One region of the Ferdinandcohnia sp. FSL W7-1320 genome, then DNA from elsewhere that is predicted to be linked to it. Evidence: riboswitches for the same ligand, from Rfam matches in the RefSeq annotation. Region 1 holds a riboswitch; each other region holds the start of a gene.

Region 1 (7,583 bases):
TGATTGCTTTTCTTGACCGTTTTATGGATCACATTTTTATCAATAAAAACGAGATGCTGATTCTTTACTAGGTACTCTTCCCCATTAATAATGTAAATCCGTTCCCCTTTGGATAAATAATAAATTTCGTAATCTTGGTGCAGATGATGTGTTGCCATTGACGGATGGTATCCACTAAAACGATTTATATAAAAAGGCTGTTCACGAAGAGAAACACTTATTTTTTGCACCACTATTCAACTCCTCTCCAAATGAGCCAACAAAATTCTTTATTCGTGTTCTCATTTTTCACCCGCTTAAAACTTGTACTCTAGTTATGTTCTTTTTATTACATGTTCATCTGCCCATATCCTTCATTTTTTAAGGAATCGCAACTTTACTCCTATTTAACAAACGAGGAACTAGGAAAAAGGAACCCCCTCTCCTGTGTACATGCCTAAACACCTTCGAAAATGTAAACAGAAACGTCTTCTTCTCACAAAATATGTAATGAGAAGCTTGCTAAACTAATATAGAAGTTTTTGAATTCACAAACACGAAAGGGTTTACAAGAATAATCTAATGTTTACCGTTAGACGTTGATTGGAGGTGTAATATAAAGGCTTGTTTGTATTTGGTTTGCATTGAGACTTAGTTAAAAAAATTGCAAAGGTGGTATTTTATGAAGTTTAGAAAAGCAATGGTATTGGTTATGGTTTTTTCCTTATTTGCGCCATTTTTCTTGACCGGAAATGGTACGGCTCACGCTGCAGCAATCGATTCGATTCCCAACACTATTAGGTATATGAAAGATTATGACAGTAGTTTTCTATCTGTTTCTGGTTATGCCTCAATAGGGGTGAATGACCGAAGTGAATACATTGATACACCCTATTATCGACAGGTCAAAACAGAAAGAGAGTTTTTACAGGCCATCTTGGATGCACAAGCTGGAAGTGTGAAAGTAATTGAAATCGCTAAGGACTTAAATTTTGGGTGGAAGAATCTAAATCTGAGTTCTGAGGAAACAAAGAAGTTTCGTTTCATTACGAAATATCGAGATCCTATGAACGGATTTACCAATCCAAAAATAGAAGCTTCTGGTGTTTCACAACTAAATATTGATAATGTTGATGGACTCACGATTTTTTCAAAAAAAGGAAAAACGATAAGATCTGTCGAGTTAAAATTACAACGGTCTACGAACGATATCGTCATTCGTAATCTGAACTTTGATGGCATGTGGCAATGGGATGATACAGGAAAACACAAGGAAGTAGGCTGGACTTATATTAAAATAAATGGTGCCAACAATGTATGGATTGACCATTGCAAATTTCCAATTGCAGCGGATGGATTAATTGATACAGAGAACGGTGGCTCCAACATCACCATTTCCTGGTCTGAATTCGGATTACCTGCAGATGAAAATCCCTCAACAGACACTGATATTTATCAAACGATTCAATTTATGGAAGAGAAATATGCTTCAAATGAACTGAATTCCGATAGTGTGTATTACAACATGCGAAATGAAGGTGCCACTAAAGAACAAATCATGGCCTATGCTGCGTATCACAGTAAGGTGCATTTATCAGGTTCAGGTGATAAAGACTATGTGAATTATGTGTCTAGTAGTGGCGATGAGATAAAGGATGGCAATCAAAGAATACGTTTAACACTCGCTTATAATACCTATACCAATGTTGGACAGAGAATTCCTATGATACGCCAAGGTTCTGGTCATGCGTACAACTTGTATTTGGACAATTCCTCTCATCAAGCGATTTTAGAGAATGTCTCGGCAATTGCTGAATTCGGAACAGATACACTTTCACGGGCACTAAATGCTAGAAATGGAGCCTCGATTGCAGCAGATACATCTGTATTCAATGACATTAACGAGCCAATCATTGGTGCAGAGATTCAGGGATTAGATACTAAAAATATGGACGCCCAATGGGCTGAGTTATTCCAAGCAGCTTATAATAGAAACTTAATTGTAAACTCAAAAATTACCAACCAATATGGCACGTATACAGGAAGCAGCTGGGACAATAATGGTGAAAATCTGTTTACAACAGGATTTATATGGTATGACAAATCAACAATCGGAAATTGGGCATGGTCTTCTCATATTGTTGGAAGTGAAAATATGAGTAAAATGAATCCACCTACTGATCCATTTACCTTTGAATATAACTATGACGAGAAACTCCCTTATACGTATACCGTGGTTCCTTTAGACAGCGTTGTTCCAACACTTACAAAATATGCAGGTGCAAACAAGGTAAATATGAGCCCAATTGCATGGTTAAAAACTGACTATAACTCCAACAGTAAAGGTCGATAATATAGGGGGACAGAGGTTCTTTGTCCCTCTGTCCCCATGTCCTTACAGTTTAATTGGCCACTCCTCAAGGTTTTCAGCCATATCCCAGAACATATACTCAAACAAACTGGTTTTGACGACGATTTCTTCAAGTACAGCTAAATCTCGTTCCGGTTTTTCGCTTGCGATTTCATTGATTAGCGTCTTACAATCTTCCGCCAAGGCAGTAAACTCATCGGATGAATACATTTTCACCCATTCACCATAAAATTCATGTTCAACAGCTCCATGCCATATTACGAGCTCTTTTCCAATAAAGTTATAGCTCCAAGCACAAGCAAGGACTGCTGCGACAACATTATCTACACCACCGAGCTGCGCCACATTCAACATGTAACTTGTGTAAGAAGTTGTAGTTGATGAAGGCTTTGTTGCCTCAAGCTCTTCAGCTGATATTCCAAATTTTGCGGCATATTGGCGGTGAAGATCCATTTCCATCTCTAATGTCCCATGCAAAAGGTTTGCAAATATGGACATCGTTTTTAAATCTGGAGCTTTTGCACTCCCTAATGCAAATAGACGGCAATATTCAATCAGGTACACATAATCCTGCTTCATATAATGCTTAAACTTATCCTTATCCAACCAACCCTCGCCAATCCCTTTCACAAATGGATGCTCCAAATACGAATTCCAGATAGGCTCCACTCGATTCCATAAACGATCTGTAAAAAGACTACTCACTTTCTTGTCCCCTCTCTCCATTTGACCTTGGGGAGATAAAAAAACAAAAACCCATCACTAGTTTGCTAGGAATGGGTTAGGCAATATAAAATCGTTCAGTCTAAACATAACGTGCCAACTCCACTTCCCTACGCTAGTGTTACCTAGATCAGGTTCAAAGGGTCGATATTTCTTCTATCTCTCAGCACAAAAATGCTCCCCTAGTCGAATTGTTAGATTATTAAGTTACTAGATACTAGTTAATCATAGTGGCTATGAAAAGGCAACTATTCATGTCCATTGTCCCGCTTGAGTGATTGTCCTACTCAGAGCTTCCTGCAATTAAAACAATCATTTCATATACTTTGCAACCAACGCGTAGCATCTTTCCCTAGTTAGACTTGCTTTGGTAGCAACATATTCTAAGGTTTCCGTCGAGCCACCTTTATATTTCAGTGATGATTCTTTTGCAGTTTCATCTCTATATTTAATCCAATTCCGCTGTTCTTCTCGTAATTGATCCATCTGTTCAGAATCAAGCTGTTCATTCAATACACCATAAATTTCGTTCAATTTCTGATCCCACTTTTTATACCTTGCCGCCTCTTGTTCTTCTAATTCTGCCATTGTTGTTGTATCTTCGGGGTTTCTATCTGCTTCTTCCATTTCATTTAATTCTTTGAGATATGTATCCTTCATACCTTGGTTTATTTCTTTGTTGTCACTAGACTTCGATGACTCTTCATTTTCATTCGTTGATGGTTCTTTAGATGTCACATCTTTGTTTTTAATCTGAGTATGTTCAGGACTCTCAGATTTAACTATTTCACCTGGCTCCTCATCGGTAGCCGGTTTTTCCTCTGTTTTTAGATCGGTGCTAGTTTCTGATTCTTCATTTTCTGGTTTAGCATTTGCCTCATCCGTTGAATTACTACATGCAACCAACGAGAATAATGCTATGATAATTATTACAATTTGTAAACGCTGTTTATTTTTCATTACACTGCCTCCTCTACCAAACTAGTATATCATAAAATTTTCCAGTAACATTTAAGGAAGTTCAAATTCTTTTTTAAGCAATCCTCACCTAATGCAAACAAAAAACACTCACATTTGTAAGTGTTCGATCGACTATATTGTGTTACCTTTTTTCTTAGCATCTGCATCCAAACCAGCACCAATGGCAATACCCATGCTCATACCAAACGATATACCTAACGCAAAGTTGTCAATTATTGTTAATCCAAACACTACACCTAAACTCATACCAATGGACATATATAATGATAGATAAAATCCTTCTGATACCAACTTATGCTTCTTCTGAAGATGTGAAACAATTCCTTGAATGACTTGTTTATGCTGTTTACATTCTTGCTCAATACTATCTATTTTTGCTTCTAACCCCATAAAATGTTTCTTTAAATCAACTAGATGTTCTCGACATTCCTCACAATTCGTCGATAAAGAATCCAGCTTTTCAACCACTCTTTCACATTTATTTAAATCAAGTTTTTTTGCTTGTTCTTTACTTATGTTACTCCTTAGCTTCCTTAAATTTGTTTTTATATCGTCTACAAGATTTTTCAATACACCACCGCCTAATGAAATCTTAATTTGGCAAAGGATCGTTTTTTCTTATACCTTATATACGAATAAAACTCGATTTAGTTTCATTTTTCCATCCACTTTTTACCACTCCTGTTAAAACCGATACAAAAAAAGGAGAGGATTAACAATAATCCTCCCGGTTCCTTTTTTTTAAACTACTCCATATATTAATGAACATTACTCACGAAATTAAGATTAATCAACCATATTGGCGAATGGCCTCTTTCTATGTATTTTTTTAAAACCCTTAATCAGTTGATTTTTTACATCATTAGGATCCTCAACGGTTAGTTCCTTCCAACAAACAATCAAATGATTAATATCCTCTATTTGCCAAATAACCCTACCACCGTAGTGGCTTGCATTTTTCCCACTACCAAATTTTAACAACTGTTTTATTCTTGAATTCAAAGTTGCAGAGCTTTTTCCACCACCGGCTTTCCCGATATAGATTACTTTCGTATTCTTTATCCAACTTTCATTTAATTTTTCTACTGGAACATTCGGATCTTTCCCTTTAAAATAACCACCCGTACCTTCTGTTAAAAACTCTGGTGAATCATCAGGGGTATAAAGCACCATATAAACCCCTTTATTATGTGGAACGATAGAGTGATTTTGCATCAATTCAGTAACCGGAATATAACCTTCGAAGCCATAATCTTTAATTGATTTAAAATTATTATAATCCATAACATCACCTCATTAAATGAGTATGAGTGCAACTTACTTTTATTCAATCTAATTGTATAGAAACAGGATCATTATCCACCTTGGCTACTGATGCGTCCTTTCGTTATTCATTTAAAAAAGGCACATGAACCCTTAAGTATACAGGGTTTAGGCACCTCTTCTTTTCTTTAAATATACTTAGCTGTTATTGATCGTTCACAATTTTTTAGTCCTCCAGGTGGCCCTTCATATAAAATTTCTCCACCACCTGTACCTCCATCTGGACCTAAATCAATAATCCAATCACTATTTCGTATGACGTCTAGGTTATGTTCTATGACAATAACTGTATTACCCTTTTCAACTAATTTTTCGATAATCGCTAGAATATTGGAAACATCGGACAGATGCAGTCCGGTTGTCGGTTCATCTAAAATATAGATATTCCCCTTTTTATTTATCTCTTTTGCGAGCTTCAGTCGTTGACTCTCTCCACCAGATAATGTGTTTAGTGGTTGGCCTAAAGACAAATATCCAAGTCCAACAGTCGCCATACTTGTCAATTGGCGCTTGATATCTTTGGCTTCAAAAAACTCCACAGCTTCTGCTACAGACATATCCATAACCTCTACAATATTTTTTCCTTTGTACAGGTATTGAAGGACCTCCTGTTTGTAACGATCTCCGTGACATTCACTGCATTCCATTTCCATTTTATCCATGAAGGATAAGTTAAGCTCTACCGTTCCTGTTCCACCACATGTTTCACAAGCACCTTTTGAATTATAGCTGAATAATCCACTCTCCACATTGTTCGCTTCTGAAAATGCTTTTCGAATCGAATTCATAATACCGGAGAAGGTTGCCGGATTGGATCGTATGTTACCATGAACCTGGCTTTGGTCTATACGAATGGAATCTGGAAAATCCTTTGCAAAAACCTCGTTTACAAGCGTACTTTTACCAGAACCCGCTACCCCCGTAACAACAGTAAAAACTCCGATTGGCACGCGAATGCTCACATTTTTCAAATTGTGGAGGCTACTTTTTTTACTTTCCAAAAACTCATTAACAGGTCTGGGATTTGTTTTAATTTCCATTTTCTTGTTTAAAAACTGAGCAGTAAGTGTATCAGAAGATAATAACCCCTGATAACTTCCACTATACATGATATGTCCTCCACCAGTACCTGCATTTGGACCAACATCGATGATATGGTCTGCAATTTGAATAACATCAGGGTCATGCTCCACAACTAAAACCGTATTTCCCTTATCTCTTAACTTTACTAGTAATTCATTTAATCGGTAGACATCACGTGGATGTAGTCCTGTACTTGGTTCATCAAATATGTACATTAATCCAGTTAGGTTACTGGACAAATATTTCACCATTTTTACACGCTGAGACTCTCCACCAGATAGAGTAGGTGTTTCCCTTGTTAAGGTCAAATAACTTAGTCCAATGTCGCAAAGATTTTTAACACGTTCTGCAACCCCGTCTACAATTGGTTTCACACTTGGTACATCAAAGCTTTGAAGAACATCCATTAATTCATCGAGTTGCATGGATGTCAGGTCATAAATGGAATAACCTTTGAAAGTTGAAGACAAGACCTTCTCATTGTACCGTGTCCCTTGGCAGCTAGGGCATTTGCCAGTTGTCGTAAATTCTTTCAGCTTTTTCTCAGCAGCTTTCGATGTATCTTTATCTCGATTCACATTTTGTCTCATAAATTTAACGGCCAAGCCCTCATACGTTGTGTTAATCTCACCATTCATATAATTAACGACGATTTTTTCCTCACCGGCATAAACGAGCTTTTCAAACTCTTCCTTGGTATAATCCTTTATTTTCTTATCGTTGTCGAAGAATCCAGACTCAGCATATGCTTTCCATTGCCATGTCCCTGGACCAAACCCCGGAAGTAAAATCGCTCCTTCATTTAAGGACTTTTCTTTATCTAACGCAGCTTCGAGGTTTAATGTAATCGTTCTACCAATCCCCTCACAATGTGGGCACATCCCAAGTGGATCATTAAAGGAATATGCATTACTCCAGCCAATGCTTGGTTGTGCAAACCGTGAAAAAAGAAGTCGTAACAAAGGATGAATGTCAGTAACCGTCCCAAGAGTTGATCTTGCATTACCACCAAGACGTTTCTGGTCAACTATAATTGCAGTGGAAAGGTTATTAATTTCATCCGCCTCAGGCCGGCCGTATTTCGGCAGAAACTGACGGGCAAAACTACTAAAAGTCTCATTTA
Region 2 (7,583 bases), 690 kb from region 1:
TTTTTGTGCATTTTTGTATCCACTATCTAAACAAAACTCTTCTATTTTTCTATCCCTTAAAATTGTAAATATTGATTGCAATAACCTTGTACCGATGCCTTGTTTTTGATAGTTCGGATGTACGAAAACAGTTCCAACTTCAACTAGATCACAATAGGCATGATGCGTTTTGCAGATTAAACGACTCACAGTACCATACTCGATGGTTCCAACAATTGTGTTTTCATAGGTGGCAAGTAGAAAATATCGGTTCTTGCCTGCACTTGTAAAATCAGATTGTAAATAACTCTTTTTTGTTTCGATTTCCTCGACTATATCCTTTGTTAAATGAGCTATCCCTTCTTTACTAAATGTGTCCATAATGACATCCTTGAAAAAACGGTGAAGTTCATCCTTGTCTTCAATTTTTGGCCTTCTGATATCTACATCCATTACCTACTACCTCCCTAAGTATTCCTGTGTACTGAAATACTCCCCTCCTAAATTGGTCATACTAACCAAATGAACATTTTCGATATTGGAGGATTATGGTTTGGAACATTCATGGATCTCACTTATTCCTTTTTTAATTGTAATTGGAATGGCGATTTGGTTAAAGGATATTTTACCGGGACTAGTTCTAGGATTATTGATTGGGGCAATCCTTGTTACATCTGATGTATTAGGTGGAACCCAGCAATCAATTACATATATTGTGACGACTCTATCTGATCCAACTAATATCAAAATCGTAAGCTTTTTATATGTTTTTGGTGGTTTAGTTGGGATGATGAATATTGCTGGGGGTATCAAAGGATTTACGGAATGGATTGGTGAGAAAATTAAGACTGAACGTGGCCTGCTAGGATTAATATGGCTCACTCTCCCTTTTACCTTTATGATGCCAATGTTTCGGATCATGATGATTGGACCTATCATAAAACAACTCATAAAAAAAATGAACCTATCAAAACAAAAGGTCGGCATGACATTAGATATTTCAACCGAATCGGTTATTGTTCTATTACCGGTTGCGACTGCGTTTGTTGGATTTATGGTTTCACTTGTCGAAGGTGGCATTAAAGGTCTTGATTTAGGGATGTCTGCCTACCAAGTATTTTTATTAAGTATTTTGTTTAATTTTTATGCGATTGTGATGCTCCTTATTGGAATCATTCAAACATTTTGGCCATCTAAAAAAAGTGATAAATCCCACCAGCATGCAGATGAGGAAGAACATGATCATGAATTTCACCGAATTGGAATTAAGAAAGAACTTTCTCTTGTAAAGGCACAACCTTGGCATTTAATTGTCCCAGTGTTTTTACTTCTAGGATTGTCTCTCTATCTGCTATGGGAAAACGGTAGATCACTTGGTGCTCAATCGGTCTTTGAGGCTTTTTCAATGGCCGATGCAACCTTTGTCATGCTGCTTGCTGTATTTATCACACTAATTTTCACTTTTGTGTTTTATGTAATCCGAAAGCAGAAATTACATGAAATAATGTATCATTTTTACGATGGTGGAAACCAAATGATGCAGGCGATTACCCTTCTCATTCTTATATGGGCTCTTACCTTATCGGCTGAGGAACTAGGATTTTCTGAATTTATTAGTTCCACTTTAGGCTCATTTTTACCAGGGTTTTTAACACCTGCGACGATTTTTCTAATTGGGTCAGTTGTTGGGTACTTTATTGGTTCCTCTTGGGGAACATGGGGGTTATTTATGCCGCTTGGAATTGCTTTGGCCCTTTCGACTGGTGCCTCCATCCCACTAACCGTCGGAGCTGTTTTTGCGAGCGGAGCATTTGGAGCTTTGACTTCACCACTTGGTGACACAACGATAACCACGGCCTCAATACTAGATTTAGAACTAGTGGATTATGCACAATATAAATTAAAGGTTTCAGCAATAGGAGGAGTAATTGCCATTGTGTTATATATCATTGGTGGTTTGATATTTTAAAAAAGATTAAATTAACATGCAGATAGTTCGGTTATTGTGGTGGAGAAACATTCGTTTTGGAAATCAATTCTACCTTATTTTGGAATTTACGCATGATTTAAATTGGTAAACTAAATAAAAGCATACGCATTTCAACTCTACGTATGCTTTTATCACTTTTTCGCTTAAAAATAATACACGAATGGATATTTCTTACATTTTTAATCATAATTGAAATCAATTCTACCTTTTTTTGGAATTTACGCATGACTTTATATTGCTAAACTATCTAAAAGCATACGCATTTCAATTTTACGTATGCTTTTATCGCTTTTTCGCTTAAAAAATGATACACAAATGGATATTTATTACAGTCTTAATCTTAATTGAGATCGAATCTACCTTATTTTGGAATTTACGTATGACTTTATATTGCTAAATTATATAAAAGCATACGCATTTCAATTTTACGTATGCTTTTATCGCTTTTTCGCTTAAAAAATGATACACAAATGGATATTTATTACAGTCTTAATCTTAATTGAAATCAACTCTACCTTATTTTGGAATTTACGTATGACTTTATATTGCTAAATTATATAAAAGCATACGCATTTCAACTTTACGCATGCTTTTATCACTTTTTCGCTTAAAAACAATACACAAATGGAAATCTACTACATTTTTAATCTAAATTGAAATTTCTACCTTTTTTGTTAGTTATTTACTTGTAATTCATTCGTATGCATGTAATGGTTTTTTTCTACGTAGTCTGAACTACAACACATACAAGTTTAGTCTCCTCAAGTTTCTTAGAAGTTTCGTTCTAGATATTTATTGAACGCGGGGTTTTTTAATACGATTCCAACAATGATAAATCCAAAAATAGATCCCACAATGGAGCTGAAAATAAACGATGGTATGAAGCCAAAAATGGCTGCATCCTGTCCAAGAATAAGCGTGGCAATTGGATAACAAGCAATTGCCCCTAAGATCCCTGTTCCAATAATTTCACCTGTCATTGCCATTGACGCTTTCTTAGTTTTTGTATAAAGGATTGCTGCTAAAAAAGCTCCTATCATACTTCCTGGAAAGGCAAATAAAGAGCCAGTCCCAAGCATGTTTCGAAGTAAAGATACAGAAAAAGCTTGAAGCACGGCGTATGCTGGACCTAAGATAACCGCCGACAAGACATTAATAAAATGCTGCATAGGAAATACTTTTGTGAAACCTATTGGAATTGCAAATAAATGACTTGTAACTGTTCCGATAGCGACAAGCATTGCTGTGAGTGTCATTTTTAGTGTTTTACTCAAGATGAATCCCCCATTACCGATTTAATTCATTACCAAACCGCCGTCAACAATAAGGTTTTGACCCGTTACCCCTTTACTCCAAGGTGATGCAAAGAAAAGAACTGCGTTTGCTACATCTTCCGGTGTTGTTACTTTTTGTAGTGGCGTAGATTCCTTTATCAATTGGAAAACCTCTTCAGACGTTGCCGAACTTGCATCCGTTGTTTGAAGTAATCCCCCAGAAATCATATTTACGTTTATTCCATATGGACCAAGGTCTTTTGCCATGTTCCGAGTGAATCCTAAAAGAGCTGCTTTGCTAGTGTTGTAATCATGGTAAGCAACAACAGGATTTTGAAAGAGATTCGTGCCAATTGTTACAATACGTCCAAAGCCAAGCTCTTTCATGTCTGGAAGTGCTGCTTGTGTTGTATGTAAAGCTCCTTTTATTGCTCCTTCGAGCTGTGCGTGAAAATCCTCCCAAGAAATAGTTTCGGCGTTCTTTCTTGCGACTGGGTCAAAACGAAAATTGATTAAGGCATTATTTACAACGGTTGTTATAGGTTGATCAAAATATTTTTTCGCTTCAACAAATAGATTCTGTACTTGTTCACGATTTCTCACATCAGCTTGAATGGAGATCGCATTTTCACCGATTTCTTCTTGTAGAGAACGAGCTTTTGCTTCACTATGAAAATAGTTGATTACTACCTTTGCCCCTTCATTCGATAAAGCTTTTACGATTTCCTTTCCTAATCCTCGTGCACCACCGGTAACGAGAATAACCTGATTTTGTAGTTTCATTCTAGTAGCCTCCTCAAATAGAAAATAAGAAAAACGCAAAAAACCAGTTCCACATAAATGGACCTGGTTTAAGGTATCAAGAAAAAATGGACATTTTCCACTCTACTTTCCTCCGCCGGTATAATCCGGATCAGGTCCAAAGGGTTAAAAAACGCACGCTTTTCTCTCAGCCCAATCGGGCACCCCTAGTAGTTACGAATATTCTTTCTATAAGGATAGTATGTACTTGCAAAAATGTAAAGGTATTTGATGAATTCAAGATTCTAAGATTCATTATATGGTATAATATGGATAACAGTCTGAATATTCAATTTATAGAAAGGAGTGCTGGGATGTTATTTTATTTAATGATCGCTCTATTTGCAGTAGGAATTGGAGCGATTGGTTGCGGTATTTTTATGTTTTTTGTAAAAATGGAAAAGAAAAAGGCGTTTATTATAAGTTTAATAGGATTATTCATTATTATAGTGACCATGGGTTCTGGTAATCTTCGCCCCTCCTATGAGAAAGAAACCTCCATAATCGTTCAGGAAGTTTCCGTATCGGCCAAAAAAAATGGTGATGGAAAATACAGTTGTAATGTAAGTGATCCATACAGCGTGTATCAGTTTTATAGCGAAGATAAAAAAGAGGTCGAGGATTTTTGCGCTCAATTTAGCAAAGGTGAAACATATGAAATCACATTCCAGTTTAAATCTGGTAAATATACCATTTTAGGAGTAATTAAGTAAAGGCCGGGAGATTCCTGGCCTTAAATATATTTACTACCTTCTCTAACACTTAGCTTTTGCAATGGTGTTTCATTTATAAATTGACGGACTGAATCTGGGTTTGTCTTTGAGTATTCGCGCAAAGCCCAGCCAATTGCTTTTTGGATGAAAAATTCTTTACTTGTTGCATTGGCTTTTATGTATTTGTACAGGATGTTTTCATTTGTTTCTTCCTTATATTTTAACTGGAAAAGAATTGATGAACGTGTAAGCCATAAATGCTCACCAAATGCCCAGCCTTCAATTGTTTCCTCTATCATACTAGGTGTTACTTTAGCAATATTTCCAACTATATGTGGTGAAAGAACATCGACAGTATCCCACCAAGATTTTGTAGTAATGAGCTCTTCGATAAAAGTTAAATGGCTACTATTGACTTTTTTTATAGATCTAACTAAATAATCCTGTGCAGCATATTGGTATTCCCGTTCATCCTTTTTCCACAACTGTGTAACAAGTTCAAGATTTAAATCCTTTTTTAATATTCCTGTTTCATTATAAAAATTACGTGTTAATTGTCTCCTTAAAGGTGTTTTTATTCCGAGAAACGGAAAATGGTTTTTCATATATTTTTGCATCGGTAACGCATTAGCGGGATTACTATGTTCTTCGAATAATGTAACGAGATGGTTTAAATCCTCCATTGTATTGCTCCTTTAAAAGATTTGGTATCCTCATTGTACTCGATGCTCCTATTCTTACAAAATAAAAAATACTATCTTTTCTATGTAAGTATACGTACGAAAAGATAGTATTTTAAATTCGTTACTTATTGCATTTTAATAGGTGTTACGACTGCAAATAGGTTTTCTGTTGGATTGTTGAGGTTGACTTCAATTACTTTATACCCTTCACTATCCTTGTAATCATTTGTAACTTGTGTTTTAATCTCGTTGCTCATTTTCCGTACTTCCCTTCTAACATTTTTCTCACACAATAAGTAGTATATGATGAGGTAACGAAAATGTGCTTTCTTTTAAAAAAAATTTTACTTTTATATTTTGGCTGTTTTCGCAAACTTTGTTGTTTTTATATCGTTGACTTCCGCTTCAGGTGGACGCTTTCCGCGGGCGTGGCTTGAGCCTCCTCAACGAAATGTGGAGGCGGCTTGCACAGAAACGAGAAAATTGGCCACTCCGACAAAGAGGCGTAATTTGCCTCTGAAGGAGGAGTTGAAATTTCTCGAGTTTCTAGCCGCTACAACTGGACAAGTCGCTGCCGCTCCTGCGGGGTCTCAAGTCTCACGCTTTTCCCGCTGGAGTCGCCACCTTACGCTCCAACCAACTTGGTTTGCAATTTATTAACAAAAAGCAACAATCTTTTAGAAAAGAGCCTATATTTTTAATGCTTCATTTCGTACGCGCTCCATAAAATTCCCTTACAACATCATTGTTTGCATTTTTACTGCTTAGTTTTAGCATGGCCCGTCCGACAAAATTAACTCCTATGTTTTGTCCTTCATATATGAATTTAGTGTGGGACTCGTCAATTTTTAGTAGGGTGAAAGTCGTAGTAATTTCAAATGCTTTCCCGAGTACAAAGCTTGTTTGCTTTAGCTTTTTGTTTTCGGTATTATCATATTGTGTCGTTTCAACAATATAGGTTTCTACACGTTTTCCCTCCCGATATTTTTGTTGATGCTTTGCCCCAACCTCTTCTTCTGTTTTTTCAATCAAGGTATGCTCTTCTACTTTCGGCATTATTTTCTTTATATGTTCGTCCGAAAATAGCATCCAAACCTTTTCAATATTCGCCTCAATGATCGTTTCTTCTTTCCATTCAATCATTTGTTTTCCTCCTTCCCAGATGCGAGAAATTCATCAATCTCTTCCTTTTGTTGTTGTAGTTCTGCAATTTGATGCTCAATTTTAGTTCTCTTTTGAATGAGTAATTTATCTAGGTTTGCGAAAGACTCATCCTCCATGACTGATACCATTTCTTGAATTGAAAAGCCAAGCTTTCTTAGTTTTACTAGTAGTACTGCAAGAAAAAAGCTACCATCATCATAGTAGCGGTATTTGTTTTTTGGATCAATGTAAGCTGGTTCTAGAAGTTTGACTTCCGCATAGTAACGCAAAGTTTCCTTGCTTAATCCGGTCAGTTCCGCAAATTCCTTTATTTTGTACATCCTCGCCCTCCCTTTTTATCTTAAAGTGTGTGGTGCACCCCTTAGTCAATATAAAAGTCAATTTTATTTAAAAGTTTGTCCATCTAGCAGTTCTTAATAACGTATTTTACCTATATATATTGTATTAATAGATTCCATTAAATGAAAGGTGGTTGCTACATTGATTGAAAATTCATTTTATACACAAGAATTCCACGGACCCTATGAGCTTTTTCATTTAGGAGATTTCAAACTAGAGGAAGGTGGCGTGATTCCAAATTGTCAGCTTGCCTATGCTACGTTCGGAGAGCTTAATGAAGCAAAAGATAATGCTATTGTCATTCCTACTTGGTTTTCTGGTACAAATAAAGCCTATGAACCATATATTGGCGAAGGACGAGCATTGGATTCGTCTAAATACTTTATTGTGATCATCAACCAAATTGGAAATGGTCTTTCAAGCTCACCTCATAACAGTCCTGCTCCCATAAGTATGTCGAATTTCCCGGATGTTAGAATTGGTGATGATGTACGAGCTCAGCATCAATTCCTTACTGAAAAGTATGGTATCAATGAAATTGCGTTAGTTGTTGGCGGGTCTATGGGAGCACAACAAACATACGAATGGGCAGTTAGATTTCCCGACATGGTTAAACGTGCAGCTCCGATTGCGGGTACTG
Region 3 (7,583 bases), 1.8 Mb from region 1:
TTTGTGAAGCATCATTTAAGAGCATTCTTATGTCAAAATTATCGGTAGCATCGATTATTAAATCAACATGATCAATGATATTTTCAATCTCTTGAATGGAAACATCCATGACATGAGCCCGGATATCGACCTCTGAATTTATTTTTTCTAAGCGTTGTTTTGCTGCAACAGCTTTTGGTAAACGATTTGCCGCATCTTCTTCACTATATAATTGCTGTCTTTGTAAATTTGTCCATTCTACATAATCACGGTCTACAATTGTTAACTTTCCAATTCCAGCTCGAACCAGTCCCTCAGCACTGCCCGTACCTAGTGCACCAGCACCTACAATTAACACATGCTTACTTCTAATCTTCTTTTGTCCTTCCAATCCAATTGGAGTAAATAACTCTTGGCGAGAATAGCGTTCAGTCACCCCACATCAATCCTTCCTTCAAACTCCTAAATCCCAAAATATCTTATTCCTTAACTTAAAATTATCGTAACACATCTAGTTCCCTTCCATGAAGTAACCGGACTCCTAAATCAAAAATAATGGACTGGAGAGATAGTAACCAAGACTTACCATAATCACGAAATATAGAATAAAAACCAAATCATACTTTGAAAGAGTCAGTTCATAATAGAATGTACGATTATTATGATTCGAAAAGCGCTTTGCCTCCATAGCAACTGCTATCCGATGTGCTCGCCTAATACTTTGTGATAATAACGGAATAGAATATGCTTTTAGTTTAATAAAGATAGAGCGAATCCCTTTTTGGTGTTCAATCCCACGAACGCGCAATGCATTTTGAATCGTTTGGAACTCTTCTATCATAATGGGAATCAACCGTAATCCAGCCATAAAGCTATATGCATATTTAGGCGGCAACTTTAGCTGCTGCATCAACGAATAAAAAAGAAAAACAGGCCGTGTCGTTAAAGCGAACGTTAAGCCTAGACCTGCAAATATAATTCCTCTAAAACCAACAACTAACCCTTTATAAATGCTTTCCTCGGAGATTGTTATAAGTCCCCACTTAAAAAGTACCGTCTCTCCTTTACCAAATAGAATCATAGATGATGAGGTTGAGAGAAAAATAAGCAAAAATGGCAAAGTAATAAGAATGATTCGTTTAAATGAATGTCCTGTGAATCCAAAGAATAAGATAAAAACGACCAATGAAATATGAATAAGAAGCTGAAGAGTATCAATGAATAATACTGCAATACATAAACTGATTAGTACGAATAGCTTTATACTTGGATTTATTCGATGTAGCCATGTATCTTTACTTAAAAGTTCCATGAGTAATTTCCTTTCCCTGTTTACACTCTCAAGAGGCTAAGATTTACTTTCACTTGATTCAACAATTGATCTTTTACTAATCTCCCATTCTCAATGGTCCAACTTCTTGTCGCAAAATACTCTTCAATTTTTTCATCGTGAGTAACCATAATGATTGTCTTGTTCTTTTGTCTATAATTTTCTAGTAAAGTAAGAAGGGCAAACGTATTTTTTGAGTCAAGTCCAAATGTGGGCTCATCTAGTAAAAGTATTTGCTGATCCCTTACAATAGAGGCTGCTACACTTAATCTTCGTTTTTGTCCCATAGATAACTGGTAAGGATGTTTGTTTTGATGTTCTATGAGGTGAAAGATTCGTAGAAGTTCCTCCACGGTCTCAGATATTTCTAGTTCACTTCGTTTATCAATCCTTAACGAATAAGCAATTTCCTCATAAACAGAGTTTGTTACAAATTGAAGCTCCGGGTTTTGAAATACAAATGTCATGGCGTGATCTAGCTTTTTTGAGGTTGTAACTACTTCTCCAAATAATGAATAGTGACCTTTTGTTTGAATGAATTGCATGAGGGAGTGAAGCAGGGTACTTTTCCCAGCACCATTTCTCCCCTTGACCACAATCCACTCTCCTTCCTGAACTTGAACATCGTTAATATATATTTTTTCCTTTTTCTGTCTATATCCCTTAAATTCCTCTAGTCGAATAGATGGGGGATTAAACTCTGCTGTATTAATAGATTGCATCCATTTAAAGTCTTGAACAAAGTGATCCCAGACTCCTGGATACCAAATACCTTGTTCGTTGATGACCGTTTTATAATTAGAAAAAATTTCAGTTTTAGATCCATCTGCAATAATCTCTCCAGCTTCGTTGAAAAGGATTATTCGATCAACAATTGGAAGGACGTGCTCCAGTTTATGCTCTACGATGACCACTGTTTTATCCACCATAACATTTCTTATCACTTCCCAAATTTCCTGTGTCCCAGCTGGATCAAGCATGGATGAAGGCTCATCTAAAAATAATACGTCTGGCTCTAATGCCAATACAGATGCTATGGCTAAACGTTGTTTCATTCCTCCTGACAAGGTTTGGATGTTTGTGTGGATATCTTCCAAATCTAATCCAACTTGCTCTAAAAGACTTTTTATCCGTTCATCCATTTGATCCCTAGGAATTTGTAAATTTTCTAAGACAAATGCAAGTTCCTCATCAACATAAGGCATGCAAAACTGTGAATCAGGATCCTGAAAAACATAGCCCCATGCTTTGGGGATCTGTAACTTATCTACCTTCATTGGTAATTCTATCGAGTTTGGGATAATCCCGCTTAACACTTGAAGAATTGTTGACTTTCCACAACCTGAAGGCCCGAGAATTAATATTTTCTCCCCTTTTTTAATATGGCAAGATAAGTCCTTAAAAAGCAAGGACTTATCTCCAGGAAATGTTAAACGTAGGTATTCTACAAAGGCAATTGATTCCATATTCGATCCCCTTTTATTTTTGATCTAGTGCATCAAAATCACTGCTGGATAGTGGGCGTACAAGTTTTGTTACCCCTGTCATTTCCAAGGCACTAACTAGGTAATAAGCAAAAACACCAGCAAACAAGATGGAACCTACGAATCTAGCAACTAGGAACAAAATGAGATTCCAGGTAGCTAAGTCACCTATTTCTCCATACGCAAAATCCATTATTACTGACCCTAGACAAGAAGCTATTGCTGCCAAGACGACCACAGCAAGATTATATTTTCTATATCGAAAGAGCATAAACACTGCTTCAGCAAACAGCCCCTGTACAACACCGTACAGCAGAACGGTTAGGCCCCATGGAGACCCTAAAATAAATTCACCTGAGGCAGCTGCAATTTCTGCCAGTAATGCAACACCAGGTTTACGAATCACAAGATACGCAACAGTCGCTGCAATAAACCACATTCCATAGATTAACTGATCGGCGTGCAGCCCAATCGGCTTTACAACATAATATAAAGAACCCCAAACAATATAAACAATTCCAAATGCAATGGCGATTACGATCGTAACCAAAATATCAGTTAGTTTTAATCCTTTGCTCATTAATACCTCTCCTCTTCTCCTTCGTTCAGACAGATAGTTTTGATTGAACTGGCCAGTTCTCTAATTTGTACGCCATTTCCCAAAAGGAGTATTCATATTGACTACTAATCATAAAATGTTCCTTCATGCGGTCACGATCCTCTTGCGTCGCTTTTTCTGCCAATTCATTTACTCTATCGATCTGTTCTTCAACTAGTTCTTTAAACCAATCCCCACCATACGCCGCAATCCACTCCTGATAAATCGGCTCTTCTGGTTTGCAACCTTTAAGTCTTTCACCAATTTCATAATATAGCCAATAACATGGTAATAAAGCAGCAATTACATCACCCAAATGACCTGAATATGCGGCTCTATACAAGTGTGATGTATATGCATATGCTGTCGGTGCGGGTTTAAAGTTTTTTCTTTCTTCCTCCGTAATCCCAAGTCTTCCGGAAAAGCTTTTATGCAGCGCTAGTTCGGCCTCGTAAGTTCCTTGAGCGTGAATAGCAAGCCTGTTTGTTGTATGTAAGTCCTCCGCCTTTGCTGCGCCTAAAGATTGCACTTTTGCAAAATGAGTTAAGTAATAGGCATCCTGCATGACATAGTAACGGAAACATTTAATTGGTAATGTACCGTCTCCAATCCCTGTGACAAATGGATGGTCAAAGCTTGCCTCCCAAATATCGTTTGCCTCTTTACGTATTTCTTCTGAAAATAACATGTTCAATTCTCCTCCCTTTACTGTTATTTGCAAAATAAAAAACCACCTTCTTTACCAACGTAAAGAAAGTGGTTTGGATTTAGACAAATAAAAATAAAGAGACCCGTCTACCCACTTCCCTACGCTGGTATCAACCAGATCAGGTTCTAAGGGTCTCAAGGTTATGATAAAACAATCCTCAATCTCAGCCTTCCGGTAAACGATTCAAAGGTATAACACCATTAATACATTTACCTTATTTAAAGGCACCCCTAGTGGAATAATATTATTTATGCAATTTTTCTTATTTCCAATCATAACATGTTGGAAATAATTATCAAGGCTTTTTTAAGTTTTACTAGTTACTCTACATAAACTGCTGTTCCATATGCAATAATTTCAGATGCATTTTGCATAACAGCTGAGGTTTGTAATCGCATCCCGATTACTGCATTTGCTCCTTTTGCTTTTGCATCTTCCACCATTCGACCAATTGCTTTTTGGCGGGCTTCTTCTAGCATTTCAGTATAATCGGAGATCTCTCCTCCAACAATTGTTTTTAATCCAGCCATTATATCTTTACCAATATGCTTTGACTGAACTGTACCTCCTCTTGCAAATCCTTTAAGTTCTTTTACTTCTTTTCCAGGTACAAAATCAGTAGTCACGATAATCATTTTCGTCATCCTCCTCTTTCTCACGTTTTCGTTCCCATACTAATAGGGCAAATAATAGAATAATGGCAACCATGTAAAAGGCATAGAATGTTAGTGCCTTTGAAATATCAATAAACAAAAATACAATTCCTACGATTTGTCCAACAATGGCTATCATTAATACAATATATTTTGCAATATTCCTCATCATTCCCTACCTGCTTTACGTCGATAAATTTTTCTTGCAATAATAAGATAACAAAGAAGGGGCAACGGTGATTGAATTAATCCCCATATTCCCCAAAACCAATAATTATGCCCCCGCTTTCGAGCATCTAAAAACAACCAAAAGCTTTGAATAAGAAGGGCAATCACTGCCACCATAATAAGTAGAGTATCATTCGTATTCATGTACAATCACCTTTTTTCGATAACGAAAGAAGCTATATACTGGAAAGCTAATTGTTGCAATACCTTGAATCACAATAAATGCAAGAGGAAGACGGAAAAATGACGTTATTAAAGCCGTCATGATGAATAATGCAATCAAAATAAATGCGGTCAGTTCTCGTCTAAACTTCTTCTTTTGTTTTTGTTGTGCAGTTGCTACCATTTGTTCAAATACTTGTAGGTCCGGAGTGAAAACCGAGTAATGATGATCTATTTTAGTGAGTGCTTCATTTATATCTTGAATCGTTTCTGGATCCTCTTCAAGTCGTTGTTCGTTTTTTAATAGAGTTAGCTTGTTTTTCTTCATTAGGTCTCAACTCCTTTCTCACTGTATGAATTCCATTATGTATTCTTGATTTAACAGTACCGATGGCGATATGAAGCATATCAGCGATTTCTTCATATGAATATCCATAATAATGTTTGAGAACAATTGGAATCCGAATTTCATCTGAAAGCCTTCCCAGTGCATCAAGAACATCATTCCAATCCTCAGAATGGTTCTCGAATTGCCACTTCATTTTTCGTAATGCTTGCTCCTGTTGATAATTTTGTTCGCGTTTCTTTTTGCGGATAGTGTCTATGTATAAGTTCGTAGCAATTGTTATGAGCCATGAGGAGAATTTTGCTTTACCGTTATACATATTAATTTTTTCCATGCTTTTCATCATTGCCTCTTGTGCGATGTCTTCAGCAATATCAGGTTTCATTGTAACTTTTATTAAATACTTAACTAAAAAAGGATAATGTTCTTTAAAAAGCATTGCAAACGCGAGTGAGTCACCACGCTTTGCACTGCGAATTAGTTCCTTTTCATCCATGCATTGAATTCTCCCCCGAGAAAATTTGTTATTTTTTATTTTTCGCTAATAATACGTATGAAGTCATTAAAAAGTTCACTCTCAGTTAAAAAAAATTTATTATATACGTTTTCAACAGTTTAACCCATCCTATAGAAAATTACATTCCCCATTTTGACTCAAAATGGAGTTATCCTCGGATCTTGCCCAAATCATGCGAAATTAGGATTCTTGCTTGGAGATTTCCATTGGCCCTTGCCTGTATCACACCTTTATTCAGACTCATGACTGGGGATTTCCTCCGGCCTTGTCTGAATCACACCATTATTCAGACTCATCCTTGGAGATTTCCTCGGGCCATGTCTGAAATCACACCATTATTCGGACTCATACTTAGTGGTTTCCTCTGGCCTTGTCTGAATCACACCCGCATTCGGACTCATGCCTAGAGATTTCCTATAGCCTTGTCCGAATCACACCCTTATTCAGACTCATACTTAGTTGTTTCCTCCGGCCTTGTCTGAATCACACCATTATTCAGACTCATACTTGGAGATTTCCTCGGGCCATGTCTGAAATCACACCATTATTCGGACTCATCCTTAGTAGTTTCCTCTGGCCTTGTCTGAATCACACCCGCATTCGGACTCATGCTTGGAAATTTCCTTTTGCCTTGTCCGAATCACACCATTTTTCGGACTCATGCCTAGAGATTTCCTATAGACTTGTCCGAATCACACCCTTATTCAGACTCATACTAGGGGATTTTCTCTTGCCTTGTCTGAATCACACCCTTATTCAGACTCATACTAGGGGATTTTCTCTGACCTTGTCTGAATCACACCCGCATTCGGACTCATGCCTAGAGATTTCCTATAGACTTGTCCGAATCACACCCTTATTCAGACTCATACTAGGGGATTTTCTCTGACCTTGTCTGAATCACACCCGCATTCGGACTAATGACCGGAAATTTCATCGGGTGTTGTCTGAATCACACCATTTTTCAGACTCATACTTGGAGATTTCCTCTGGCCTTGTCCGAATCACACCCTTATTCAGACTCATACTAGGGGATTTTCTCTGGCCTTGTCCGAATCACACCCTTATTCGGACTCATGCCTAGAGATTTCCTATAGCCTTGTCCGAATCACACCCTTATTCAGACTCATGCATGAAGGTTTCCTCTGGCCTTGTCTGAATCACACCCGCATTCAGACACATGCATGAAGATTTCCTCTGGCCTTGTCCGAATCACACCCTTATTCAGACTCATACTAGGGGATTTCCTCTGACCTTGTCTGAATCACACCCGCATTCGGACTCATGACCGGAAATTTCCTCGGGTGTTGTCTGAATCACATCATTTTTCAGACTCATACTTGGAGATTTCCCCTGGCCTTGTCTGAATCACACTATTTTTCGGACTCATGCCTAGAGATTTCCTATAGCCTTGTCCGAATCACACTTTCTTTCCGACTCTTGCTCGCTTTCTTCTAATATCCTAGACGCAATAACACTTTACAAATTCAACGCAAAAAAGAAAAGCAGCTTTTGAGTAAGCTGCTTTTCGATTCATATTATTCTTTATCTGTTGGCTCCGCTTTTCTAGTTTGGAC
Region 4 (7,583 bases), 480 kb from region 1:
TCCATTACCTGCTGCAGAATATTTTCAACAAGTACCCTTGAATGAGTTAACATTGTACGTGGACTTGTAAAAATGGAGTGTTCCAATTCCCCAGCTAGGAATGCTAATTCTTTGGATATCGGCTCTAGAAATCTATAAAAATACTCAGATGAATTCATGTCATGATGTTCCTTTCTTACATGCAAACTGAAGGCCTGAATCTGTATATAGAGAGACTCAGGCCGTCCAGAGATTCTTTTATTTTAGGTGAAAAACAGATGACAAGCAAGGAGGATATCTGAATTCGGGTATTTGCGAATGTTTAGTAAGTTCCCATTTAATTTGAGACATTGCCATCAGAGGTAACAAAGAAACTGGGACAAGTTATCATGAACGAAACTAGCCCCTTGTCGTAATCCCGTAGGTTAATTTGGTTAGACTGTTTAACGGAAATTAAAAACCAAACCAAATCAGAGCTACATTACGAAAGGAGCTAGTTATATTATGAAGGATACCATAAAATACGTAGGTTTAGACGTTTCAAAGGAAAAAATTTCTGTTGCGATTGCTGAAGAAGGAAGAGAAGCACCTAGATATTATGGAATGATCCCACATTCCTTAGAAGCTATTAAAAAGTTAGTTAAGAAATTAGGAGATAAAAAACAAATAAAAGTTTGTTATGAAGCCGGCCCAACAGGTTACCCATTGTACCGTTTTTTCTTAAGTTTAGGCATTGAGTGTTTTGTAATCGCACCGTCACTAATCCCGTCTAAGCCAGGAGAACGGATTAAAACAGACCGAAGGGATGCGGTTAGGCTTGCTCAATTATTCCGTGCTGGTGAATTAACATCCATTTATGTACCAACTGAAGACGATGAAGCTCTTCGAGATTTAGTTCGTGCTCGCGAAGATGCCAAAGAGGATGAGTTAAGGGCAAAACACCGACTCACTAAGTTTTTATTAAGACACAATATTAAGCCTCCTACTGATGTTCGTAAATGGACCCTTAAGTATCGGGAATGGTTAAACAAGTTAGAATTTACTCGTTCTACGTCTAGAATTGTATTTCAAGAATATTACTATCAACTTCAAGAGATCGAACAACGGATAAAACGGTTAGAGAAAGAAATAGATATCCAAGCAACCGAAGGTTTACACGCTCCTGTAATTCAAGCACTTCAATCGCTTAGAGGTGTGGCAACTATTACAGCCACAAGTTTAGTGGCAGAGATTGGGTCCTTTAAAAGATTTACCTCGGCTAAACAATTCATGTCATATGTAGGTCTTATCCCAAGCGAATATTCTAGTGGTGAGAGTCGAAGACAAGGTAAGATTACGAAAACAGGGAATAAACACGTTCGCCGTCTTCTGATAGAAGCAGCCTGGAGTTATCGATATCAACCTGCAGTAAAAGGAGAATTAAAAAGAAGACAAGAAGGTCAGTCGGCCGTTGTTCAAGCTATATCATGGAAAGCTCAAAATCGTCTTCATAAAAAGTATTTCCGATTATTATCAAGGGGTAAAGAAAGTGGGAAAGTCGTAACGGCAGTGGCAAGAGAACTAGCTGGGTTTATCTGGGCAGTCACGCAGGAAATAGAAACAAACTCTAGAGTTTTAATTGAATCTTAATCTATTATAAAAATTCGTTTATAAAAAACTGCAGTTAAATTATGTGATTTTAAGAGTAGGGCTCGAAGGCAAAGTATAACACCGGAAAGGATAATCCACGTGGTCCCTTTGTGCTATGTCTAAATAGGCTAACGCACGTGACGAGTTGGTGGTAGATCCTTTATACGGAAAGATAAAATGTGAGAATCCACGAATATCAGAGTGCTTACCGAAGCTTAGACTTTTGCCTTCGTGCCGTGTTCTTAACTTCTGAATAAAGGAGGAATTTAATTCTCAGCTTAAAAAAGTGTCTCAATCTATGGATTACCAGTCAAGGAGAGCACTTGACAGGCAATCCATAGATTGAGGAGTAGTCAGTAAGCTGAGAAGGGAAATCCCTAGACATAAAATGTCTCAAACATTTATAAAAAAGAAAAGAAGCCAAAAATGCTTCTCTTCTTAAGTGCGCCAAAAAACGGCAATTATAATTAGGGATTCGAGGGGAACTTGACAGTTTCGTTCATATCAGGGACCTGTCCCTCTGACCCCTTGGAAACTTATGCCTTTTCAATTGGACGGAATTGTGGTAATTTTAGGTTATAAGTTAATAGTTTTGTATTTTCACTAGGGGAACTCTTGATAAGAGCTGAGAAAAAAGTAGTTTACTTTGAAACCCTCATTACCTGAACAGGCTTGTACCTGCGTAGGGATGTGGTTAAGGCAATCGTTTTTTATGTGTATACATAACAACCACTTTCCTACTTTGGAGAGTGGTTTTTTGTTGTGCTTTAGCCGTTATATTCCTTTTTTACGCTGCAAGTTGTTAGACGAAAAGGAGTAGTTCAATGAAATTAATTGCTGTGACCGATGATCGACAATCTGTAAAAGCTGTTGCTGAAAAAATTATTGCGATTAAAGATGTAATTGATTTCGTGCAGATTCGAGAGAAATCAAAATCTGTTCTAGAAATAGTGTCCTTAATCGAATATTTACTTAACAACGGTATGAAGAAAGAGAAAATCATCATCAATGACCGCCTAGATGTTGCACTATGTATGGATATACCTACTGTCCATTTACCTGAACATGGCCTCCCTGTAAAGATGGTGAAAAAATGTTACCCGCAAATAAAAGTGGGTTGCAGTGTTCATTCCTTTGAAAAAGCAAAAGAAGTGGAGACAGATGGAGCCGATTACATCCTATATGGCCATTGCTTTGAAACCAATAGCAAACAAGGTCTAGCCCCAAACGGCGTTGAGCCTATATTACAAATGAAAAAAGAACTAAGCATCCCTGTTTATGCAATTGGTGGCATTACGTTAGAAACATTACCATCAATCCAAGCAGTTGGGCCGGATGGTGTGGCAATCATGTCCAGTATTTTTGCGACAGATGAACCTTATTCCATCACAAAAACATTCAGTGAGGCGATTCACCATGAAAAATAGGTACGAAGTAGTTGTAATTGGTGGTGGAATTATTGGTTGCTCCATTGCTTATTATTTAGCCACTGCACAAATGGATGTTGCTCTATTTGATGGAGGACAAATTGGTGCGAAAACAACCAAGGCTGCTGCTGGCATGCTAGGTGCTCATTCAGAAAGTGATGGTGATTTCTCCCTCTTCTTCCCTTTTGCAAGGTCGAGTCAATTTGAGTACATACGATTAAAAGATGAACTTTTTGATTTAAGTGGGATTGATATTGGATATCGAAATGGCGGTATTATAAAGCTAGCACTCACTGAAAATGAAATGCAAGACCTCCATTCACTTTTAAAGCAACCTACTGTAAAAGAGTTGAGCCGGCAAGAAGTCCAATGTATGGAACCCGGGATTAGCAATGACGTTTTAGGAGCTGCCTATATCAAAGATGATGTGAACGTCATTCCGACTAGTACCTGTGAGGCTTTTGCAAAAAGCGCCCAAGTACTTGGTGCTTCTATTTTTGATAGCTGCCACGTCTATGGAGTCGAAAAACATGGAAACAACTACAATATGAAGACTGCAAAAGGCAATGTCCAAGCAAAGTACATCGTAATTGCAACTGGTGTCTATAGTAATCACCTTTTTCAGAATCTAGGAATCTCTGAACAACTGTCATCTGTAAAAGGAGAAAGTATCATTGTTCAGCACGAGAAGCCTCTTTTACAACACACGTTGTTTCATGACAAATCTTATATCGTGCCAAGAAATAACGGGAAACTCGTGATCGGGGCAACGATGATTCCAGATGACTGGAGTGAATCGATCAACCTTGATAGTGTTGAGAGTTTAATTAATAAAGCGAAAATGATGCTCCCCTCCTCTGCTAACTGGAAGATTGAAGGGTTTACATCTGGTTTGAGACCTACCACATTTGATGGGCATCCATTTATCGGCAGACACCCTGAGGAGGAACAAATTTTGATTGCCTGTGGCCATTTTCGAAATGGGATTCTCCTTGCCCCCGCAACTGGGAAAATGATACGTGACCTAATTTTAAATAAAGAGGTAAAACAGGAATGGATCGATGCTTTTCGTATTGATCGAAGACAAAAAACGTTGATTTAGGGAGGTGAGAACATGAAGATTAGACTTAACGGAGAGCAGGTTGAACTTCCTGAAGAAGTAAATTCAGTGGATAAGCTTTTGACTCATTATAACTTGGAAAATCGGATCGCGATTGTAGAGATTAATGAGGATATTATTCAAAAAGATGACTATAAAGCGATGAGACTTAAAAATGGCGATATTATTGAAATCGTCCAATTTGTAGGAGGAGGATAATCATGTTAACAATAGCAAATCGTACATTCCATTCTAGACTTTTATTAGGAACAGGAAAATATCCATCTTTTGAAATTCAAAAGCAAGCTGTTGAGGTTTCAGATGCTGAAATTTTAACGTTTGCTGTGAGAAGAATGAACATTTTTGAAGAAAGTCAGCCCAATTTTTTAGAGCAATTGGACTTAACGAAATATACACTTCTTCCAAATACAGCAGGAGCTAAAACTGCTGAGGAAGCGGTTCGAATAGCGAAACTAGCTAAAGCATCTGGATTGTGTGACATGATTAAGGTTGAGGTTATAGGAGATGACAGGTCCCTTTTACCAGACCCAATCGAAACGTTGAAGGCATCGGAAATGCTTCTCAATGAAGGTTTCATTGTGTTGCCGTATACGTCAGATGATGTAGTGCTAGCTAAGCGATTAGAGGATCTCGGTGTACATGCGATTATGCCGGGGGCAAGTCCAATTGGTTCAGGTAAAGGAATTATTAACCCGTTAAATCTAAAATTTATTATTGAGCAATCTCAAGTTCCGGTCATTATTGATGCGGGAATTGGTTCACCAAAGGATGTTGCTCATGCAATGGAACTTGGAGGAGATGGTGTTCTGTTAAATACGGCTGTTTCAGGTGCAAAGGATCCAGTAAAAATGGCACTCGCTGTCAAACTTGCGTTAGAAGCAGGAAGACTAGGCTATGAGGCCGGACGCATTGAGGAAAAAGATTACGCAGTAGCGAGTAGCCCTTTAACAGGGTTGGTAGGATCTTAACAATTACTGAAAACCAATGGCCTGACCCCATAAGCATGCTTAAAGGCAGGCCATTGGAATATCCACGTTCATGAATATTGTTGCAACTCCAATAGAAATGTTCTTGTTTAGCGATTATTTGACCCTAGTCCAGTTCCGTCTCGACAACCATCATATCCAGTAGTACCTGCACCAGGACCTCCATTAACACCAGCGCCTGTTCCAGCACCACTGCCTGCTGTTCCAGTTCCCATCGCACCAGCACCACCGGTACCAGTAGTTCCTGTCCCAATACTAGTAGTACCAGTACCACTTTGACCATAATAGAGGTCATCATTACAATCTTGGTTACGGTCATTCATGATGTTACTACGGCCATTGTTATTGTCAAATCTGTCGTTTTGATTGAAACCATGCCCATTATCGTTTCTTTGATTCAATATTTTGACATCCCCATTATTTTTGGTATCAAAGTTATTATCGTTACCTTGACATCCTGCAAGTCCGACAACTAATAATGCTGCACCTAAAATAGTTTTGACAGGTTTCCTCATGTATTAACCCCCTCTTTATAGAAACGTTAAAAATTTTAACGCTCATATATAGAATGGCTTAACACATGTCTATCTAAATCTGTTAGATAACGGTAATACAATGGGGTTTTTTTCAAACCCAAAATCCTTAAAGATGACGTTAAAACCCAACTGCCTTAGAATCAAATATGGACTTTAGGTTTTTTATCAACTCTACTTGATCCTCATCTGATATTAAATCAGTATAAATTTGTTCTTCCTTCCCATTGTTCATAATAAATAGAATGACATCACTAACTTGAACAACTACCTCTACTTGACTAAATAGAATTTGTTTTCTTCGAAAAAGAGATCCTCTGTATATTGATACGCTTCCACCTTCAAGAATAAGATAGTCTTTTTTATTTAATGTAAAATAGTATTTTGCTCTAAGTATCGCAATCAAAATGGAAGAAATTAAAATAATAAATATGATTGGATTTGTAAAATTAGCTGCATCAAAGATTATATAATAATATATACTTAAAAAAATGATAATGAGTACGTATAAAATTGAATTTATCGCTTGTCTAATCCATTTCTTTTTTGATGTAAATTTGTACCCCGTTACTCGTCACCTCCTTTTCACGAACGAATTTTAGTGATAGTAACATAATATTCAATGTTCTTCATCATTATGATTTTAATAATAATTTCTCCCTCACCATCCATCGATAAACAAGTTAAAACTATGATGGATAATTTAAAATAAACCTAAGTCCCAAAGTTCCCAAACAACATCATACTAATTGTGAAAATAATGATAATTAGTAAAGCAAACATACCCACTAACGAAAAAGCGACATTAATAATTTTCAAACGTCCTTTTTCACTTAATATCGCAGTTATAAATGACCCTATTAACAGGCTTAACAACAACAATAAGTCTAATGATTAAGGTAAAGGTTCTATTGCTTGTGGGATTACAAAACCTAGAACGATAAAAAGACTTATTAAAATCAATGAAATCAAACCTAGATATTTTTTCAACACATCCACCTCTTTAAAGAAAACCTCTAATATCAACGTTTAACTCTCTCCGAATAATTCTACAAATTGGTACAATTTCCCTTCTCAATAACTTGAAACAATTTCCTATATGCATATTTTATTACCAATTTAGGCAATGTAAGTATTAATACTGGGTTAGAGGAGGAAAAAAGGTGTTTCGCATGAGAAGACTTCCTCAAGAAAAAGGGACGAAAGGTAAAGAAGCTCCAGAGAAAAGTCAATCTGTGAATGTTTCATTATCAAATAGCCTTGATGAGAATGTCCTGTTTTTTTCCTCACTTTATAAAGATAGTTCAGATGTCGTTTTTCATTCATTTGCGATTGGCAATAAGAAGGCCGCTGTTGTTTATATAGAAGGATTAAGTGATCTACAAAAGCTTGATGAACTTGTACTTGAAAATTTATTGAAAATGACAGAAATTATTGAGAAAGATTTCATTCATTCTTTAAAAAACACGATTCCGATTTCGAATATAAAAAAGATAGATACGTATTCAGCCTGTAGTGATGCAATTGCCAATGGCAACCCACTCTTACTGCTAGATGGTCTTAAAGAGGCCTATTCTTTAGGAATTGTAAAGTATGAAAAGCGTTCCATTGAAGAACCATCAGCTGAGAAAGGAATCCGTGGACCCAGGGAAGGTTTCACTGAGTCCATAGGAGTAAATACATCGTTAGTTCGACGGATTATCAAAGATCCTTCCCTCAAAATGAAGCCACTATATGTTGGTAAATATACAAAAACAAAAGTAGTCATTTCATATATCGAGGGACTAGCTGACCAGAACTTAATTCAGGAAATGGAAAATCGCCTAAATCGGATTGATATTGATGGAGTTTTAGAAAGCGGATATATCGAGCAATTTATTGAAGATCATCCTTTTTCACCATTTCCACA

What was found. A riboswitch is a leader RNA that binds a small molecule or an ion and turns the genes downstream of it on or off. The one in region 1 is predicted to bind thiamine pyrophosphate.
Region 2: another riboswitch for thiamine pyrophosphate. It lies ahead of NST91_RS14515 (3-oxoacyl-ACP reductase); the one in region 1 lies ahead of tenA (thiaminase II).
Region 3: another riboswitch for thiamine pyrophosphate. It lies ahead of tenA (thiaminase II); the one in region 1 lies ahead of tenA (thiaminase II).
Region 4: another riboswitch for thiamine pyrophosphate. It lies ahead of NST91_RS13535 (thiamine phosphate synthase); the one in region 1 lies ahead of tenA (thiaminase II).

The regions. Positions count from the first base shown of each region.
Region 1 is NZ_JBBPAM010000001.1:2,222,259-2,229,841, reverse strand. Features, by position in the region: gene NST91_RS11240 (AraC family transcriptional regulator) at 1-230, opposite strand, end outside; gene NST91_RS11235 (pectate lyase family protein) at 662-2,332, shown strand; gene tenA (thiaminase II) at 2,375-3,055, opposite strand; TPP riboswitch at 3,164-3,267, opposite strand; gene NST91_RS11225 (lysozyme inhibitor LprI family protein) at 3,386-4,033, opposite strand; gene NST91_RS11220 (glycine zipper domain-containing protein) at 4,166-4,624, opposite strand; gene NST91_RS11215 (hypothetical protein) at 4,841-5,338, opposite strand; gene NST91_RS11210 (ATP-binding cassette domain-containing protein) at 5,506-7,583, opposite strand, start outside.
Region 2 is NZ_JBBPAM010000001.1:2,909,361-2,916,943, reverse strand. Features, by position in the region: gene NST91_RS14530 (GNAT family N-acetyltransferase) at 1-432, opposite strand, end outside; gene NST91_RS14525 (Na+/H+ antiporter NhaC family protein) at 533-1,948, shown strand; gene thiW (energy coupling factor transporter S component ThiW) at 2,740-3,243, opposite strand; gene NST91_RS14515 (3-oxoacyl-ACP reductase) at 3,265-4,026, opposite strand; TPP riboswitch at 4,117-4,223, opposite strand; gene NST91_RS14510 (hypothetical protein) at 4,359-4,757, shown strand; gene NST91_RS14505 (DNA alkylation repair protein) at 4,778-5,440, opposite strand; gene NST91_RS14500 (hypothetical protein) at 5,566-5,697, opposite strand; gene NST91_RS14495 (SRPBCC family protein) at 6,146-6,583, opposite strand; gene NST91_RS14490 (MerR family transcriptional regulator) at 6,580-6,924, opposite strand; gene NST91_RS14485 (alpha/beta fold hydrolase) at 7,085-7,583, shown strand, end outside.
Region 3 is NZ_JBBPAM010000001.1:4,049,047-4,056,629, forward strand. Features, by position in the region: gene NST91_RS19865 (thiazole biosynthesis adenylyltransferase ThiF) at 1-415, opposite strand, end outside; gene NST91_RS19870 (energy-coupling factor transporter transmembrane component T family protein) at 521-1,291, opposite strand; gene NST91_RS19875 (ABC transporter ATP-binding protein) at 1,312-2,775, opposite strand; gene NST91_RS19880 (ECF transporter S component) at 2,789-3,373, opposite strand; gene tenA (thiaminase II) at 3,399-4,079, opposite strand; TPP riboswitch at 4,179-4,342, opposite strand; gene NST91_RS19890 (heavy metal-binding domain-containing protein) at 4,421-4,735, opposite strand; gene NST91_RS19895 (hypothetical protein) at 4,716-4,925, opposite strand; gene NST91_RS19900 (sigmaY antisigma factor component) at 4,922-5,125, opposite strand; gene NST91_RS19905 (YxlC family protein) at 5,112-5,471, opposite strand; gene sigY (RNA polymerase sigma factor SigY) at 5,425-5,985, opposite strand; gene floT (flotillin lipid rafts scaffold protein FloT) at 7,545-7,583, opposite strand, start outside.
Region 4 is NZ_JBBPAM010000001.1:2,697,981-2,705,563, reverse strand. Features, by position in the region: gene NST91_RS13545 (DUF4145 domain-containing protein) at 1-158, opposite strand, end outside; gene NST91_RS13540 (IS110 family RNA-guided transposase) at 484-1,608, shown strand; TPP riboswitch at 2,204-2,314, shown strand; gene NST91_RS13535 (thiamine phosphate synthase) at 2,433-3,035, shown strand; gene thiO (glycine oxidase ThiO) at 3,025-4,137, shown strand; gene thiS (sulfur carrier protein ThiS) at 4,150-4,353, shown strand; gene NST91_RS13520 (thiazole synthase) at 4,356-5,123, shown strand; gene NST91_RS13515 (hypothetical protein) at 5,231-5,656, opposite strand; gene NST91_RS13510 (hypothetical protein) at 5,796-6,080, opposite strand; gene NST91_RS13505 (spore germination protein) at 6,847-7,583, shown strand, end outside.